DNA from 3 places in the Asticcacaulis solisilvae genome. Region 3 is predicted to be linked to each of the others. Evidence: predicted binding sites of a transcription regulator. Region 3 holds the regulator's gene; each other region holds the start of a gene.

Region 1 (5,026 bases), 1.2 Mb from region 3:
ACCGTGCAGCCGGCGGATAACGGCATCCAGGCCGAATGGGCGGGCAAGCGTAATTCATGGGTGGATATCGGCGCCGACGCGCCTTCGGACGTGGCGCGCGAAGCCAACGGCGCCATGCTGTTGAGCGTCAGCCTGACCGTCAAGTCGGCGCCGTCGTCGGAGGTCCGCCTGGGCGTGGGCTCGGCCTCCGTGCCGGTGACCAAGCTTTTGACTCCAGGCGCGGTGACCATCAACGTACCGCTGTCGTGCTTCAAGGCGCAGGACCTGTCGAAAACACCAAGCGTCATGCACCTGGAGACCAAAGGCACGCTCGACGTCGTGCTGACCGAGGTGCGCCTGAGCGAGACCAAGCAGGGCGCGGCCTGCCCGGCGGAATAATTGTGGATGCGTCAGAGCTCGATGGCTTCTGCCGTTCCCCCTTCCGTCATCCGCCGCTTGCCGCGGCGTTTGCCACCTTCCCCTTAAAAGGGGAAGGAAGGGAGTTTCACTATCCAATTCCTTCCCTGCGCAGCGGGGAAGGTGGCTGGGTCGGCGTCAAGCCGATCCAGACGGAAGGGGCAGATCCGTCGTTGTTGCAAGCGGCCTTGCTGTTATGACGTTTCCAGACGCCGCAGCACGGCTTCCGTAATCGCATTACAGCGCGCGCCGAGGAAGGCGAAGGCGTCACCGAACGCGCCCGACAGCTGTTTGTCGAGCGCTTCACGCAACAGGCGGCGGGCGCGGTGATGCCGCGTCTTGACCGTCGCGGCCTTCAAGCCGAGTTGTACGGCGGTGTCCTCGACCGAGCAGCCTTCGACTTCGCGCAGCAGGAAGACCAGCCGGAAGTCGACCGGCAGATCGTCGACCGCGCGTTCCAGCAGGCGGCGCATCTGGGCGCGCGCAGCCTCGTCTTCCGGCCCGGCCGGAACAGCGGTCAGCGGAAAGGCCACGACATTGGGCTGGTTTTCGATCGCCGTCATTTCGACCGTCCTGCGCCGGCGGCGCAGGCGCGCGCGGGCTTCGTTGAGCGTGATGGCCGACAGCCAGGTGAACAGGCCGCTGTCGCCGCGAAAGCCCGCAATGGCGGCAAAGGCGTGCAGATAGGCTTCCTGCAAGGCGTCCTCGGCTTCGTCGTCATTGCCGAGTACGGCGCGAGCAATGCGGAACAGGCGCTGGTTGCAGCGCTGCATGATGGCGCGGAAGGCGTCGCGGTCGCCCGTGCGGGCGTGCATGACCAGGGCGTCTTCGCTTAAACCCCGATAATCTATGGCGGTCAGCATGACGATCCTTCCCGGAACGATTTCAGCACGTCCGTGACACGGTCCGCAAGGCGGGTCATTTTACCGTCAGGCGGATCGTCATGGTAGGGTGGTAGCGGCATGTGACCTCATAGGTTCCGGAATGCTTCAGCACGACGCTGCGGCTTTCGCCCGGCTTGAGGTCGAGATCGAACTCGCCCTTCGCCGTGGCCGTGTGGCGGAAGGAATCCGCATTGGTGAAGACCAGGGTGTCGCCGGCTGTCAGCCCGGCCGACGGCGGCTGGAAGGCCATGTCGCGGATGAACACCGTCGCGCTCTGCGAGGTGCGGGCGCCGGCCGGAAAGGCCAGCGCCAGCACGGCGGCCGCTACAAAAGCGATATGCCTCAATGCAGTTCCCCATCGACCATTTCGGCGTGGGCCTGGTGGGCTTCGAACAGCTTCAGCCCGGTTTGCAGCAGCGATTTCAGGTCGGCGTTCTGCGCATTGGGAATCAGGGTGTCACGCAGGGCGCCGTTGACCGTCTTGTGGTAGGCGACCTCGTTGTCGACATAGGCCTTGTCGAAGGCAGCGCTGTCGAGCGCCTCCAGCTTTTTCGCCTCGGCGTCGGCCCCGGCCTTCAGCGCCTGGCTGGTGGCGTTGTCCTCGGGTGTGACTTTCAGCTTGCCGAGCAGGGCCAGGGCCTTGTCATTGACGGCCTTGTGGTCGCGCGCCATGTCCTCGGCGAAGGCGCGGACCCTGGGATTGTGCGATTTCTTCAAGGCCAGTTTGGCGGCGTCGATATCGATATTGCCCGCCGTATAGGCGATGTGGGCGATCTGCGCGTCATTGATCTGCGTGTCGGCCAGGGCCGCGGCCGGCAGCATCAGGGTGGCAATCAGGCATGCGGTGCGTACGAACATCACTATCCTCCTCGGGATTTGCAGCGCGCGCCTCTCGCCACGCCTGACCATTGGATGCGCCGGCCGCCGAAAGGTTCCCGAAAATCCTTCCCCCTTGACTCTTATTTCGAATGGGAACAAAAAGAGAACATAATTCCGAAGAACTCGGAGCAATGGTGGTTGTCATGTCGAAGCTCTCACACACGGGACTCGCCCAACTGCGCCAGCGGATCCAGGCGCTCGACGGCAGCCGGCGCGCGGCCGGCGTGTTGCCGTTCGGCATAGCCGCGATCGACGACCGCCTGCCGGGCGGCGGACTGGCGCTGGGCGCGCTGCACGAGGTGGCGGGTCACGGCGACGGGGTCGTCGACGGCGCCGCCGCCGGATTGTTTGCCGCCGGCATCGCCGCGCGCACGGCGGGCAAGGTCCTGTGGTGCGTTACGCAGTCCGACCTGTTCGCACCCGGCCTGGCGCAGGCCGGGCTGTCGCCCGGCCGCGTCATCCACGTCGAGGCCGGCGACGACAAGACGCTGCTGGCCGTGTGCGAGGAGGCCCTGCGTCACGGCGGCCTTGGCGCCGTGGTCGGTGAGGTAGCGAAACTGCCCATGGTGGCGTCGCGCCGCCTGCAGCTGGCCGCCGAGGACCACGCCACCCTGTGTCTCATCGTGCGGCGCTGGAAACAGGTCAAGGCCGCCGCCGAATTCGGTCAGCCGACCTCGGCGACGACGCGCTGGCGTGTGGCGGCAGCGCCATCGTCCCCCCTGCCCGTCCCCGGCCTGGGCCGGGCGCGCTGGGACCTCGAACTGATGCGATGCAAGGGCGGAGAAGCCGCCCGTTTTACCGTGGAGGCCTGCGATGAGAAGGGTCGTCTCGCTCTACCTGCCGCGCTGGTCCACCGACCGGCTGCGCCGCCGCCCCGGCTGCGCGCTGCCTCCTGAGCAGCCTCTGGTCCTGAAAGGCATGGACGGACGCAAACGCGTCGTCACCGCGCTCGACAAGGCCGCTGCCGACCAGGGGCTTTATGTCGGTATGCCGCTGGCCAAGGCGCAGGCCCTGGTCGAGGGCCTGGTGGTCCACGACGCCGAGCCCGAAGCCGATGCCGAAGCGCTGGATACCCTGGCGCGCTGGGCGCTCAGGCGGTTTTCGCCCGTGGTCGCGGCCGATGCGCCGAACGGCCTGGTCATCGACATTACGGGAGCCGCGCACCTCAACGGCGGCGAAGACGGCGTGCTCGACCGGCTGGTCGAGGCGCTGAAGGCTGAAGGCGTCACGGCGCGCGCCGCGGTCGCCGATAGCTGGGGGGCGGCTCACGCGGCGGCGCGCTTTTTGCCGAAACGCACCGCCGTCATGGGCCCGGCCCGCGACTGGCTGCCTGCCCTGCCGCTCAATGCCCTGCGTCTGACGCGCGACGTGGTGTCGGGCCTGAGCTTGCTGGGTTTCGATACGATCGGCGACCTTGTAGACCAGCCGCGCGCGCCGCTGATCCGCCGCTTCGGCCTCGACCTGGCGCGCCGTCTCGACCAGGCGTTCGGTCACGTGCCCGAACCTATCGATCCTATCCGCCTGCCCGATGTCACCAGCATCGAACGCCATTTCGCCGAACCGATCGGCGCGCCCGAGACGATCGCCCGCTATACCGGCAAGCTGACCGAGACCTTGTGCGACGCCCTGGAAGGCAAGAGTCTGGGCGCGCGCCAGCTCGACCTGGTCTTCTACCGCACCGACAATCGCATCGAAGCCGTGCGCGTCGCCATGGCGCGGCCGGTACGCGATATCAAGCGCCTGACGCGATTGCTATGCGACCAGATCGAAACCGTCGACCCGGGCTTCGGCATCGAGCGCATGCGGCTTGTCGCCACCGAGGCCGAGCCCTTGATTCCGACACAGACGGGCAGCGATGACGCGGCGCAAACGCCCGACATCTCGGTCCTGGTCGATATCCTGAGCAATCGCATCGGCGCGGACCGTATCTTCTGCCTGCAACCGATGGAAAGCGACGTGCCCGAACGCAGCGTGGCGCGAACCGACGTGCTTGGAGCCGGCGCCGGGCTGACCTGGCCGGCGCACTGGCCGCGCCCCTTGCGTCTGTTCCGCCGGCCGGAAACCGTTATTACCCTTGGCCGCCTGCCCGACTATCCGCCGAAAGCCTTTATCTGGCGAGGAATCCGCCACATCGTCACCCATGCCGACGGCCCCGAACGCATCTTCGGAGAATGGTGGAAGCGCGAGGCCGAGACCGACGCGCTGCGCGACTATTTCCACGTCGAGGTCGAGGACGGCCGCCGCTTCTGGCTGTTCCGCACCGGCGACGGCGAAAGTGACGATCCCGAACAGCACAAATGGTACGTACACGGAGTCTTTTCGTGACGTCGTACATAGAGCTTCAGGTCACCACGCAGTTCTCCTTCCTGCGCGGCGCCAGTTCGTGCGACGAGCTGTTCGCGCGAGGCCGCGAACTGGGGCTGGAGGCGCTGGGCGTCGTCGACCGCAATTCGGTCGCCGGTATCGTCCAGGCCTACCAGGCGGCGCGGGAGCACGGCGTCCGCCTGGTCGCCGGCTGCCGGCTGGATCTCGCCTGCGGGACGTCCCTGCTGGTCTATCCCATGGACAAGGCCGGCTGGTCGCGCCTCTGCCGCCTCCTGTCTCTGGGCAAGCGCCGCGCCGGCAAGGGCAAATGCCACCTCGAGTGGGGCGACGTGGCGGATTGGAACGAAGGCCTGATCGCCGTGCTGGCGCCGGACATGGCCGACGAAGCCTGCGCGCTGAATTTACGCCGCCTGAAGGCAATTTTCGGCGACCGCGCCTATCTGGCCCTGACCTTGCGCCGCCGGCCGAACGACGCCCTGCGCCTGCACGACCTGTCGCGTCTGGCCGAAAGCACCGGCGTACCGACGATTGCCAGCAACGAT
Region 2 (5,026 bases), 240 kb from region 3:
ACGCCGGTGATGCAGGTCATGACGCCGACCGGGATTTCAGCCGTGACGTTCTTCAAATTGTTGCCGCGTGCCCCGATGACCTTCAGCATCTTCTTCTTGTTGATCGGGCGGCGCTCGTTGTCGGTGTCCTGCGAATAGAAGAGGGGGATTTCGCGCTTGCCGGTCAGGTACTGGCCGGTGATCGACTTCGGATTAGCCCGGATAGCCTCGGGCACGCCCTGCGCGATGATCTCTCCGCCATGGATGCCGGCAGCTGGCCCCATGTCGATGACGTAGTCGGCATTGAGGATAGCGTCCTCGTCGTGCTCGACCACCAGGACCGAATTGCCGAGGTCGCGCAGGCCCTTGAGACTGACCAGCAGACGGTCGTTGTCACGCTGGTGCAGGCCGATCGACGGCTCATCCAGCACGTAGAGCACACCCGTCAGGCCCGACCCGATCTGCGACGCCAGCCGGATGCGCTGGCTTTCGCCGCCCGACAGGGTGCCGGAATTGCGCGACAGGTTGAGATAGTTCAAACCCACATCATTAAGAAAGCGCAGCCGGTCTTTGATTTCCTTAAGAATTCGACGCGCGATATCGAGCTGCTTTTCACTCAGCTTCGACTCGATATTGCTGAACCACAGGTGCGCCTGTTCGATCGACAGGCGCGATATTTCCGAGATGTTCTTCGCGTCGATCTTGACGGCCAGGGCTTCGGGTTTCAACCGCGCACCGTTGCACGCTTCGCACGGCGTTTCCGACTGATAGCGCGCCAGGTCTTCGCGCACCCACGACGAATCGGTCTCGCGCCAGCGCCGGTCCATATTGGGCACGACGCCCTCGAACGGCTTGGTAACGTCGTAGCGGCGCGATCCGTCCTGGTAGGTGAACTTGATCTTTTCGGCGCCGGAGCCCTGCAGGATGATTTCTTGGATTTCGGGCTTCAGCTTGTCCCACCTGGTGTCGAGCTTGAATCCATAATGGATTCCCAGCGACTGCAGGGTCTGGGCATAGAGCGGCGACGGCCCCTTCGACCACGGCAGCACCGCGCCGTCCTCCAGCGTCTTCTTGGCGTCGATGATCAGGTTGCGGTCGAAGGCCAGCTTGACGCCCAGCCCGTCGCACACCGGACAGGCACCGAACGGATTGTTGAACGAAAACAGGCGCGGTTCGATCTCGGCGATGGTGAAGCCCGACACGGGGCAGGCGAACTTTTCCGAAAACAGGATGCGGCGCGGTTCGGTTTCGCCTTCGGCCACGTCGGCGAACTCGGCCACCGCCAGCCCGTCGGCGAGGCGCAGCGCCGTCTCCAGCGAATCCGCCAGGCGCGCCATGATTCCGTCCTTGACGATGACGCGGTCGACCACGACGTCGATATCGTGCTTGAAGTTCTTTTCCAGCTTCGGCGCGTCCTCGATGGCATAGTACTGGCCGTCGATCTTCAGGCGTTGGAAGCCCTGGCGCTGCAGGTCGGCGATTTCCTTCTTGTACTCGCCCTTGCGCCCGCGAATGTAGGGCGCCAGCAGCAACAGGCGCGTGCCTTCGGGCAGGGTGACGATCTTGTCGACCATTTGCGAGATGGTCTGGCTTTCGATCGGCAGGCCGGTGGCGGGGGAATAGGGGACGCCGACGCGCGCCCACAACAGGCGCATATAGTCATGGATTTCGGTGACCGTTCCGACGGTCGAGCGCGGATTTTTCGATGTCGTCTTCTGCTCGATCGAAATGGCCGGCGACAGGCCTTCGATCAGGTCGACGTCGGGCTTGGACATCAGCTCCAGGAACTGGCGCGCATAGGCCGACAGCGATTCGACATAACGGCGCTGCCCTTCGGCATAGATGGTATCGAAGGCCAGCGACGACTTGCCCGAGCCCGAAAGGCCGGTCAGCACGACCAGCTGGCCGCGCGGAATGTCGACATCCACGCCCTTGAGATTGTGTTCCCTGGCGCCCCGAACCTTGATGAAGTCCTGATCGTGGTGGGAACTGGCCATGCGCCGCATATCCTTTAAAGCTACAAACCCGTCATATAGGGACCTATGCCGCGATTGCCAGCAAGGTTCAAGAACATTTTGGCAACATCGGTATAATTCCAGCAGCGACCGCTTGGTCGCCGCTGGCAAGGGCGACCGCCCGCCGGGCACGTTTGCCCGAGCCATGCGGCGATTGAGCGAAAGAATCTACAGCAGCATTTGCCAAATCGAACAATGCACGACACAGTGGAGCCTGAATTATGGGGCAGGGTCGGGGCAGGAGGGGCAACCATGCAGGTTACACTCGGCCACAGGGTGATCAGGGTTACCGTCGCAGGCCGCCAGTTCGACATCGGCGAACGCGGCCGGCTGACCGGCGCCACCACGGCTGCGCTGCTGATGCATCTGCTGGTCCTGTGGGTCCTGATCGCCAACGCGCCGCACCCCATGGACCTGCCCGCGCCGGACGCCATCAATGCCGAGCTGTACCGCGTCGAGCCGCTTCCGGAGCCGCAACCCGACCAGCCGCAACCGCAGCCCAGCGAGCGCGTGACACCGCGCCAGACGCCGCCCGAACCCGTGCCGCAGCCCGCGCAGCAGGCCCAGGTCCAGACACCTCAGCCGCAGACGGCGGCATCCCCGCAGCCGGTACCCGCGCCGCAACCGGCCCCCGTGCCCGACAAATCCCTGCAAACCGCGCCGCGCGACACCGAGGCCTTCCAGGCGGTAAAGCCTACCACACTAAGCAACCGCACCGATCGCGCCCTGCAGAACAATGACCGCTCCATGCCGACGGTCGCGGCCGATGAACCTCAGCGCAATCCCGACGCCACCAAAAAGAAGAAGCGCGAGGAAGAAGTCCTGGACGCCAATCCGAAACTCGCCCAGCAACACGATGTCAGCGATCTCAAGGTCCACGAAACGCCGCTGCCCAGCGTCGACGCCGCCCCGCCGGCGCCTTCGGGTCTCAGCCCCGACGCCTCACGCCAGGCCTCCGCGCCACCCGCCGGCGGCCAGTCGGGTGCGGCCGGGGCGAGGGGGTCAGCCGGCGCGGCGGCGCTGGGGCAACTGAAAGGCGGACGCAACGGCGTAACCCAGGCCCTGCAAAACCACGAGTCCTGCGTCGATATCCAGAAGAAGGGCAAGACGCCGCCGAAGGACTGCGACATGCTGGCCCTGGGACAGATGAACGGCCTCGGCCTCAAGCCCGACGCCCACCTTCAGGCCGCGGCGGCCGCGCGTGACGCAGACCTGCGTTACAAGACGCAGCCTGGCAATACGGACTACTGGAAGCGCGTCAATGACGGCCCGCAATCGCGTTATCAGCCCGACGATACGGTAAAGCCCGGCCAGTATTCCAACGACAAGGACGACCGCACCCGCAACGGCACGAACAACGATCCCAAGGCCAGGGTGTCGTACTAAATTGTCTACTTGATCAACCGGATATTGGTGACACTTCCACCACTGCTTCCGGTCATCTGCGTCAGGTTCCAGGTCGTGTTGTTCAGGATCAGCTGCCACACAACCATGGTCAGGCTGTCGCTCTGGATGCCCGACTTGGCGTTGAGGGTCAGCTGGCGCGAGGGCAGCCAGATCAGCCCGCTCAGCTGGTTGCTGACCGAATCGTTGAGCACGAACTGGGTCTTGGACAGGCCCGCCGCCTCATACATCAGGATGTTCTTGTAGGTGCCCGAAGTCGGCGCTGACAGGTTGGCTGAAATGCCGCTGTTGAACTGGATCTTGGACGTGTCGGCGTAATAGATGGTGACGCCGCTGCCCGTCCAGGTGCCGCCGTTGACGTTCCAGCCGCCGCCCTTGATGACATAGACGCCCGGCGCCATGGTCACCGTCGCCGAGGAATTGTTGAAGTTGAACCAGCCGCAATAGACGCCAGGCTGCAAGGCCACGGTCGCGCCGTTATAGTTCAGGTTCGAATAGGTGCAGCTCGATGACGACGGGGTGGGCAGGGTCCCGGCGTAAGGGTCATCCTGGGCGGCGCAGCTGAGCGACAGGTTCGGCACGGTCACCGAATTGCGGATGACATTGGCGCCGGCGATACAGATTTTCTTGAAGTTCAGCGAGCTGCCGGAATTGAAGATCGCCGCCGGATTGCCCGTCGACTTGACGTGGATTTCACAATTGGGCGCCGTCACGCTGGCGCCGCTGTTGACCAGCAGCGACTGGGTGCTCGACGGATCCAGCACATAGATGCACGGATTGGACGAGGCCTTGTCGGCGACCGCGGTGGCGCTGGCCGACAGCGAGAAGGCATTGATCCCGACCAGGCCCAGCATGAAGGTCGGCTTCTGCACGGTCGCCAGTCCGGTCATGGTGACCTGGTTGACCGTACCCGAGGAATTCGAGGACGACGACGTGCCGCTGGAATAGCTCTGGCTGGCCGACGCGGCGATCGAGGATGCGACATTGGCGCTGAAGGCCGAACTGGCGCTGGCGGCATTGTTGGACGAGGCGCGCACGCCGGTCAGTACGGCGGCGTCGACCGCGTCCTGCAACTGGGCATGGCCCGAGACGGCGCTGTTGAAGTCGATACCGCCGCCGACGACGACCACCAGAGCCGTCAGGGAGAGGGCGAACACCATCGTAGCGTTACCGCCGACCTGCGAAAACCACTTGAACCAGGACTTCATACGCTCAGTCTTCCCAAATACTTTTCGGGATAGTCTATAATACGAACCTGAAGCAGGGGTTAAGCGACGCGGCCGCTGCCCAGGGACTGCGGGCCGGTCGGCCGGGTATGGCCGCGCGCCCCGTAGGTCATGGTCCCGGCGCGGCGGGTATTCATGTCGTCGGCAATGGCCGAGACGATGCCTTCGGTGACCGTCTTGGCGGCATTGACCGCGCGCTCATAATGGGCCAGCGTGTCGTTGAAGGTTTCCGTCGCCTTGACCAGGGCCTGTTTCTCCTGGGCGGTAATGCCCTTGAGCAGGCCGGGGTCGGCCTTCACGCGCATCGATTCGATGCGGTACAGATTCGACAGGTTGCGCGTTTCCTCGATGCCCTCGAACAGGTCCTGCGGACGATGGGCTTCCAGCTTGCCGATTTCGTCG
Region 3 (5,026 bases):
CGAACTTCGGCACGTCCCAGCCCAGCGCCGTATAGATAAGGCTCTGGCGCGCGGCGTTGTTGAGGTGATCGTCGCCCCGGATGATGTGGGTGACGCCCATGTCGTGGTCATCGACGACCACGGCCAGGTTATATGTGGGTGTGCCGTCCGAGCGCAGCAGGACCAGGTCGTCGAGATCCTTGGTATTGAACCGGACCTCACCCTGGACGGCGTCGCCGATCAGCAGCGGCTCATCGAGCGGCCCCTTGAAACGGACGACGTGCGGCTGCTGCAGTTGTTCGGCGGTCGGCGTGCGATCGCGCCACGAAGACCGCAGGGCGTGGCCGGCGGCGCGGGCTTCTTCGCGCGCGGCGTCGGTTTCTTCGGCCGTCATGAAACAGGCATAGGCCCGGCCGGCTTTCAGCAGGGCGGTGACCGCGTCCTTGTGGTTCTGCTCACGGCTGTGCTGGAAAACCACCTCGCCGTCACCCTTGAGCCCAAGCCAGTCCAGGCCTTCGAAAATGGCGTCGACAGCCGCAGGCGTGGAGCGTTCGCGGTCGGTATCCTCGATCCGGATCAGGAATTTGCCACCGGTGTGACGGGCATACAGCCAGTTGAACAGCGCCGTGCGCGCCCCGCCGATATGCAGATAGCCGGTGGGCGAGGGGGCAAAACGGGTAACGACTTGCGTGGTCTTGTCGGTCATGATCAGGTATCGAATATTCAGGAAGCGATTTTGGCGCTCCTTATAGCCGTCTTTGCCGGCAACCCAAGTTAAATCAGTCAGCGCGGGGGATGGTGGCGGCAATTCCGGTTCTGGATACGGTCAGGCGACGGCTTTCGGATGCGATCGAAGCGCAGACCGGTCGCGCCTTCCTGTGGCTGCCCGTCGCCTTCGGCGCCGGCGCCGCCACGTGGCTCTACCTGCCATTCGAGCCTGCATCATGGACAGTGCTCCTGCCGGCACTCGCCCTCGCCGGGGCATGCCTTCTCATGCGACGCTTTCATATTTTCTCGTATTCTATTATTTTTCTGAATATTTTATGTGCATTCTCGGTCGGCATGAGCGTCTGCGCCCTGCGATCCGACCACGTTCGCGCGCCGGTCCTGTCGTCCGATCGCACGACCTACAGTCTCGACGCCTTCGTCATCGACGACCTGTCGTCATCGTCCGACCACCCGCGGCTGTTGCTGGCGCCGATTCGCATGGATGGCGTGGCGGCGGACAAGACGCCGCTCCGCATACGGGTCAGCCTGAGGCCAGGAAGCAATGCCGATATCCGGCCGGGCGACGCCGTGTCGCTGTTCGCGATTCTCAACCCGCCGCCATCGCCGCTCATTCCCGGCGGCTACGACTCGGCGCGCACCGCCTGGTTCCAGGGGATAGGCGGGGTCGGTTTCGTGCCCGGTGAAATTCGAAAAATCGACGAAAAACCAGTATCATGGAGATTAAAGCTCGTCCTCGGCATAAACCAGCTGCGGGGACACCTGACCGGCATCATTCATGACGCCATCGCGCCGGTATTCCTGGACGGGGACACGCTCGGCGGATTCGCCGCGGCCCTGGTAACCGGGCAGCAGCGCTATATCCCCGACGTCTTCGTTGGCACCATGCGCGATTCGGGCCTGGCCCATATCCTGTCGATTTCCGGCGTGCACATGGCGATTGTCGGCGGCGCCGTCTTCTTTGCCCTGCGTTACGTCATGGCGCTATGGCCCTGGCTGGCCTTACGCGTGTCGATCAAGAAGCTGGCGGCGGCCTTGAGTATCGTCGCCATCCTCATCTATCTTGCCCTGTCGGGCGCACCGGCGCCCGCCGTACGCTCGGCCGTGGTCGCCATCGTCGCATTCCTGGCCATCCTGTGCGACCGCAAGGCCCTCAGCCTTCATTCACTGGCCATCGCGGCCCTCGTGGTCATGCTGCTGACCCCCGAAGCTGTCATCCAGCCGGGCTTCCAGATGTCGTTCGCGGCTACCGCCGCCTTGCTGGCCCTGGCCGAGGTCCATCACGCGCCGATCCGCGAAATCCACGTGCCCTGGTGGGTCAGGACCGTCCAGTCATCGATTGAAGGACTGTGGCTGTCGCTAAAGGTCAGTATTGTCGCCACGGCAGCGACGACGCCGTTCGCCATCGCTTATTTCAACCGCTTTTCGGTTTACGGGCTTGTGTCGAACCTGTTCGAAGCCCCGATCACCGCCGTCGTCATGCCGGCCCTGGCCATCGGTACCATCCTGTCGGCTACGCCCGTCGGCGTTTTTGCCTTGCGCATCGCCGCGTGCGGATTGTGGCTGATCGGCAAGGTCGCCGCCATCGTCTCAGGCATTCCCGGCGCGGTTCTCAACTGGCCGGCGGCGCCCGATTACGTCCTGGCTATTTCGTTCCTGGGCGTGGTGTGGGCCTGCCTTGTCCGCGGGCGAATGCGATGGCTGGGCCTGGTTCCGGCGCTGAGCATCCTGTGGTGGCCGCGCCTGCCGGCAACGGACGTCTGGATCGATCCCACCGGCGGCAATGCCGCCATTCGCACCGGCGCACAGGCCTATGTGCTGCGGCCCAAGGTCAAGCGCTACGGCTTTGAACAATGGTCGCAGCGCTATGGCCTGAAGCCGGCCGATATCGCGGCGCGCGACTATGACTGTTCGGGGTATGCCTGCACGCCGTTGCCGGACGCGAAACTGCGCATCGGCTTCTGGTTTTCCAACAGGCCGCCATCGGCGATTGCCCTGGATACCCTTTGCCTCAACAGCGACCTCGTGGTGTTGCGAAGCCCGCTGGCCGACTGGCCGGACACATGCCATGGCGTGAACCACATTTCGTCGGGCGATTTCCGCCGGCTGGGCGCGATGGAACTGACACGCGCCGGTGCGTCATGGACGATAAAGGCCGCGCAGCCCCTGCGCGGCCATAGACCCTGGTCAGAACCTTCCGAAGCCGAAGATCAGTGATAGCGGCGCATCAGGCCGACCAGACGGCCCTGAACGCTGACCTCGTCGGCATTGTAGATACGCGTTTTGTAAGCCGGGTTGGCGGCCTCCAACGCGATCGACGCACCCTTCTTGCGCAGGCGCTTGAGCGTCGCCGTGTCGCCGTCGACCAGGGCCACGACGATCTCGCCCGACTGGGCGGTATCGGTCTTCTTGATGATGACGAAGTCACCGTCGAGAATGCCGGCATTGATCATCGAATCGCCTTCGATCTCGAGCAGATAGTGCTCACCGGCCCCCAGCATGACTTCGGGAACCTTCAGACGATCGCGTTCCTGGCCCATGGCCTCGATCGGCACGCCAGCGGCGATCTTGCCAAGCAGCGGCAGTTCGCGCGTATCGTCGTTGACCGGGCGGACAGCGTCCGGGCGCTTGCCTTCGACGACCTGCGGCACAAAGGCCTGGCGGCCGCGCGGCGGCGCCGAGGTCGTCGCCTGGTCGGGCAGCTTGATGACCTCCAGCGCGCGAGCGCGGTGGGCGAGGCGGCGGATGAAGCCGCGTTCCTCAAGGGCGGTGATCAGCCGGTGGATGCCCGACTTCGACGCCAGATCCAGCGCCTCCTTCATTTCGTCGAAGGACGGCGACACGCCGCTCTCCTTGATGCGCTCGTGAATGAACATCAGGAGTTCGCGTTGTTTGGTCGTCAGCATGATGGACACCTGTCTTGATCTTGCCTGTTCTTACCGCATACCGGTGAACAAGCCATGAACATATGGCAAGTGTTCTGTGTGTGTTCTAATCGATTGTCAAGGGGGCAAATGGTTAACGCCCGCGCTGAAGGCGCGAAGCGTTAGCGCAAGCCAAAAGCTACAGTTCAGCCGCCCAGCAACGCCTTCGTTGCCGCTGTAACGTCGCCTTGACGCATAAGGCTTTCACCGACCAGCATCGCCGTGGCGCCTGTGTTGGAGAGGCGCTTGACGTCGTCATGCGTGAAGATACCGCTTTCGGCGACCAGGACGTGGTCCTTGGTGACCATGCCGGCCAGGTCTTCGGTGACCTTCAGGTCGACGTGGAAATCCCTGAGATTGCGGTTATTTATGCCGATCAGCTTGGACTCGAGCTTAAGCGCGCGCTCCATTTCGGCGGCGTCGTGAACCTCGACCAGGGCGTCCATGCCGTAGTGCTTCGCAGCCGCGATCAGGTCTTCGGCCAGTTCGTCGTCGATCATCGCCATGATGACCAGGATCGCATCGGCACCGATGGCGCGCGATTCGGTCACCTGCCAGGTATCGACCAGGAATTCCTTGCGGATGCAGGGCAGGGATACGGCCTGGCGCGCCGACTGGAAGTGGCTTTCATGCCCCATGAAGCTGGGATTGTCGGTCAGGATCGACAGGCACGACGCGCCGCCCTTTTCATAGGCCTGCGCCAGGAAGGGCGGATCGAAGTCCTCGCGAATCAGACCCTTGGACGGCGATGCCTTCTTGATCTCGGCGATCAGCGACAGGCCATTGTCAGGTTTGTTGCGCACCAGGGCCTTCATGAAGCCGCGCGTCGGGCCGATATGCTCGATCTGCGATTCGAGGTCGTCGAGCGTCGTCGACGTCCGGCGATTGGCCACGTCTTCGCGCTTGTAGGTCGCGATTTTTTCCAGGATATCCAGCATTGCGCCCTCCAAGCCGTGCTGTGCGATCACGGTCGCGACGCTAACACGCTTCACAAATTACACTACTCACACTTTCCGTTATGGCGAACGGCGGCGTGAGCGTTACCATTTTCATCTTTTGAAATCAAATCAGGGACTTTTATGGCATCTCTGATGATTGACTTTACGGGTAGCGCTTCACTTTTCTCGCAGCCGCGTCACGCGGTCACGGCAATCAGCGTGTCCAGAGCCTTGCGGGCGCGCCCGTCGTCGATCACGGCCGCTGCCAGTTCGATTCCGTCCTTCAGGGTTTCAACCTTGTCGCCGACTAAAAAGGCGGCGGCCGAATTGAGCAGCACGATATCGCGATAGGCGTCCTTTTGGCCGTCGAGCAAGGCGGCCAGGCGCTCGGCATTATGAGCCGGCGCACCGCCGGTGATGTCGGCCAGCGCCGCACGCGGCAGGCCCACGGCTTCCGGC

Evidence for each region. The regulator LexA, encoded in region 3, represses DNA repair genes until DNA is damaged. The targets are predictions, from matches to a motif close to ATGTTCNCNANNTGTTCT.
Region 1: AB8717_RS17445 (ImuA family protein) is a predicted target of LexA. The motif match lies at 2,252-2,269, and genes of this name have one in related genera.
Region 2: uvrA (excinuclease ABC subunit UvrA) is a predicted target of LexA. The motif match lies at 2,047-2,064, and genes of this name have one in related genera.

The regions. Positions count from the first base shown of each region.
Region 1 is NZ_CP166196.1:3,708,848-3,713,873, forward strand. It holds gene AB8717_RS17425 (glycoside hydrolase family 3 N-terminal domain-containing protein) at 1-378, shown strand, start outside; gene AB8717_RS17430 (RNA polymerase sigma factor) at 591-1,259, opposite strand; gene AB8717_RS17435 (cupredoxin domain-containing protein) at 1,315-1,626, opposite strand; gene AB8717_RS17440 (DUF4142 domain-containing protein) at 1,623-2,138, opposite strand; gene AB8717_RS17445 (ImuA family protein) at 2,303-3,055, shown strand; gene AB8717_RS17450 (Y-family DNA polymerase) at 2,973-4,484, shown strand; gene AB8717_RS17455 (error-prone DNA polymerase) at 4,457-5,026, shown strand, end outside.
Region 2 is NZ_CP166196.1:2,232,611-2,237,636, forward strand. It holds gene uvrA (excinuclease ABC subunit UvrA) at 1-1,976, opposite strand, end outside; gene AB8717_RS10515 (hypothetical protein) at 2,247-3,380, shown strand; gene AB8717_RS10520 (Tad domain-containing protein) at 3,386-4,606, opposite strand; gene AB8717_RS10525 (flagellar basal-body protein FlbY) at 4,666-5,026, opposite strand, start outside.
Region 3 is NZ_CP166196.1:2,467,899-2,472,924, forward strand. It holds gene gltX (glutamate--tRNA ligase) at 1-685, opposite strand, end outside; gene AB8717_RS11685 (ComEC/Rec2 family competence protein) at 973-2,922, shown strand; gene lexA (transcriptional repressor LexA) at 2,916-3,611, opposite strand; gene trpC (indole-3-glycerol phosphate synthase TrpC) at 3,776-4,567, opposite strand; gene trpD (anthranilate phosphoribosyltransferase) at 4,765-5,026, opposite strand, start outside.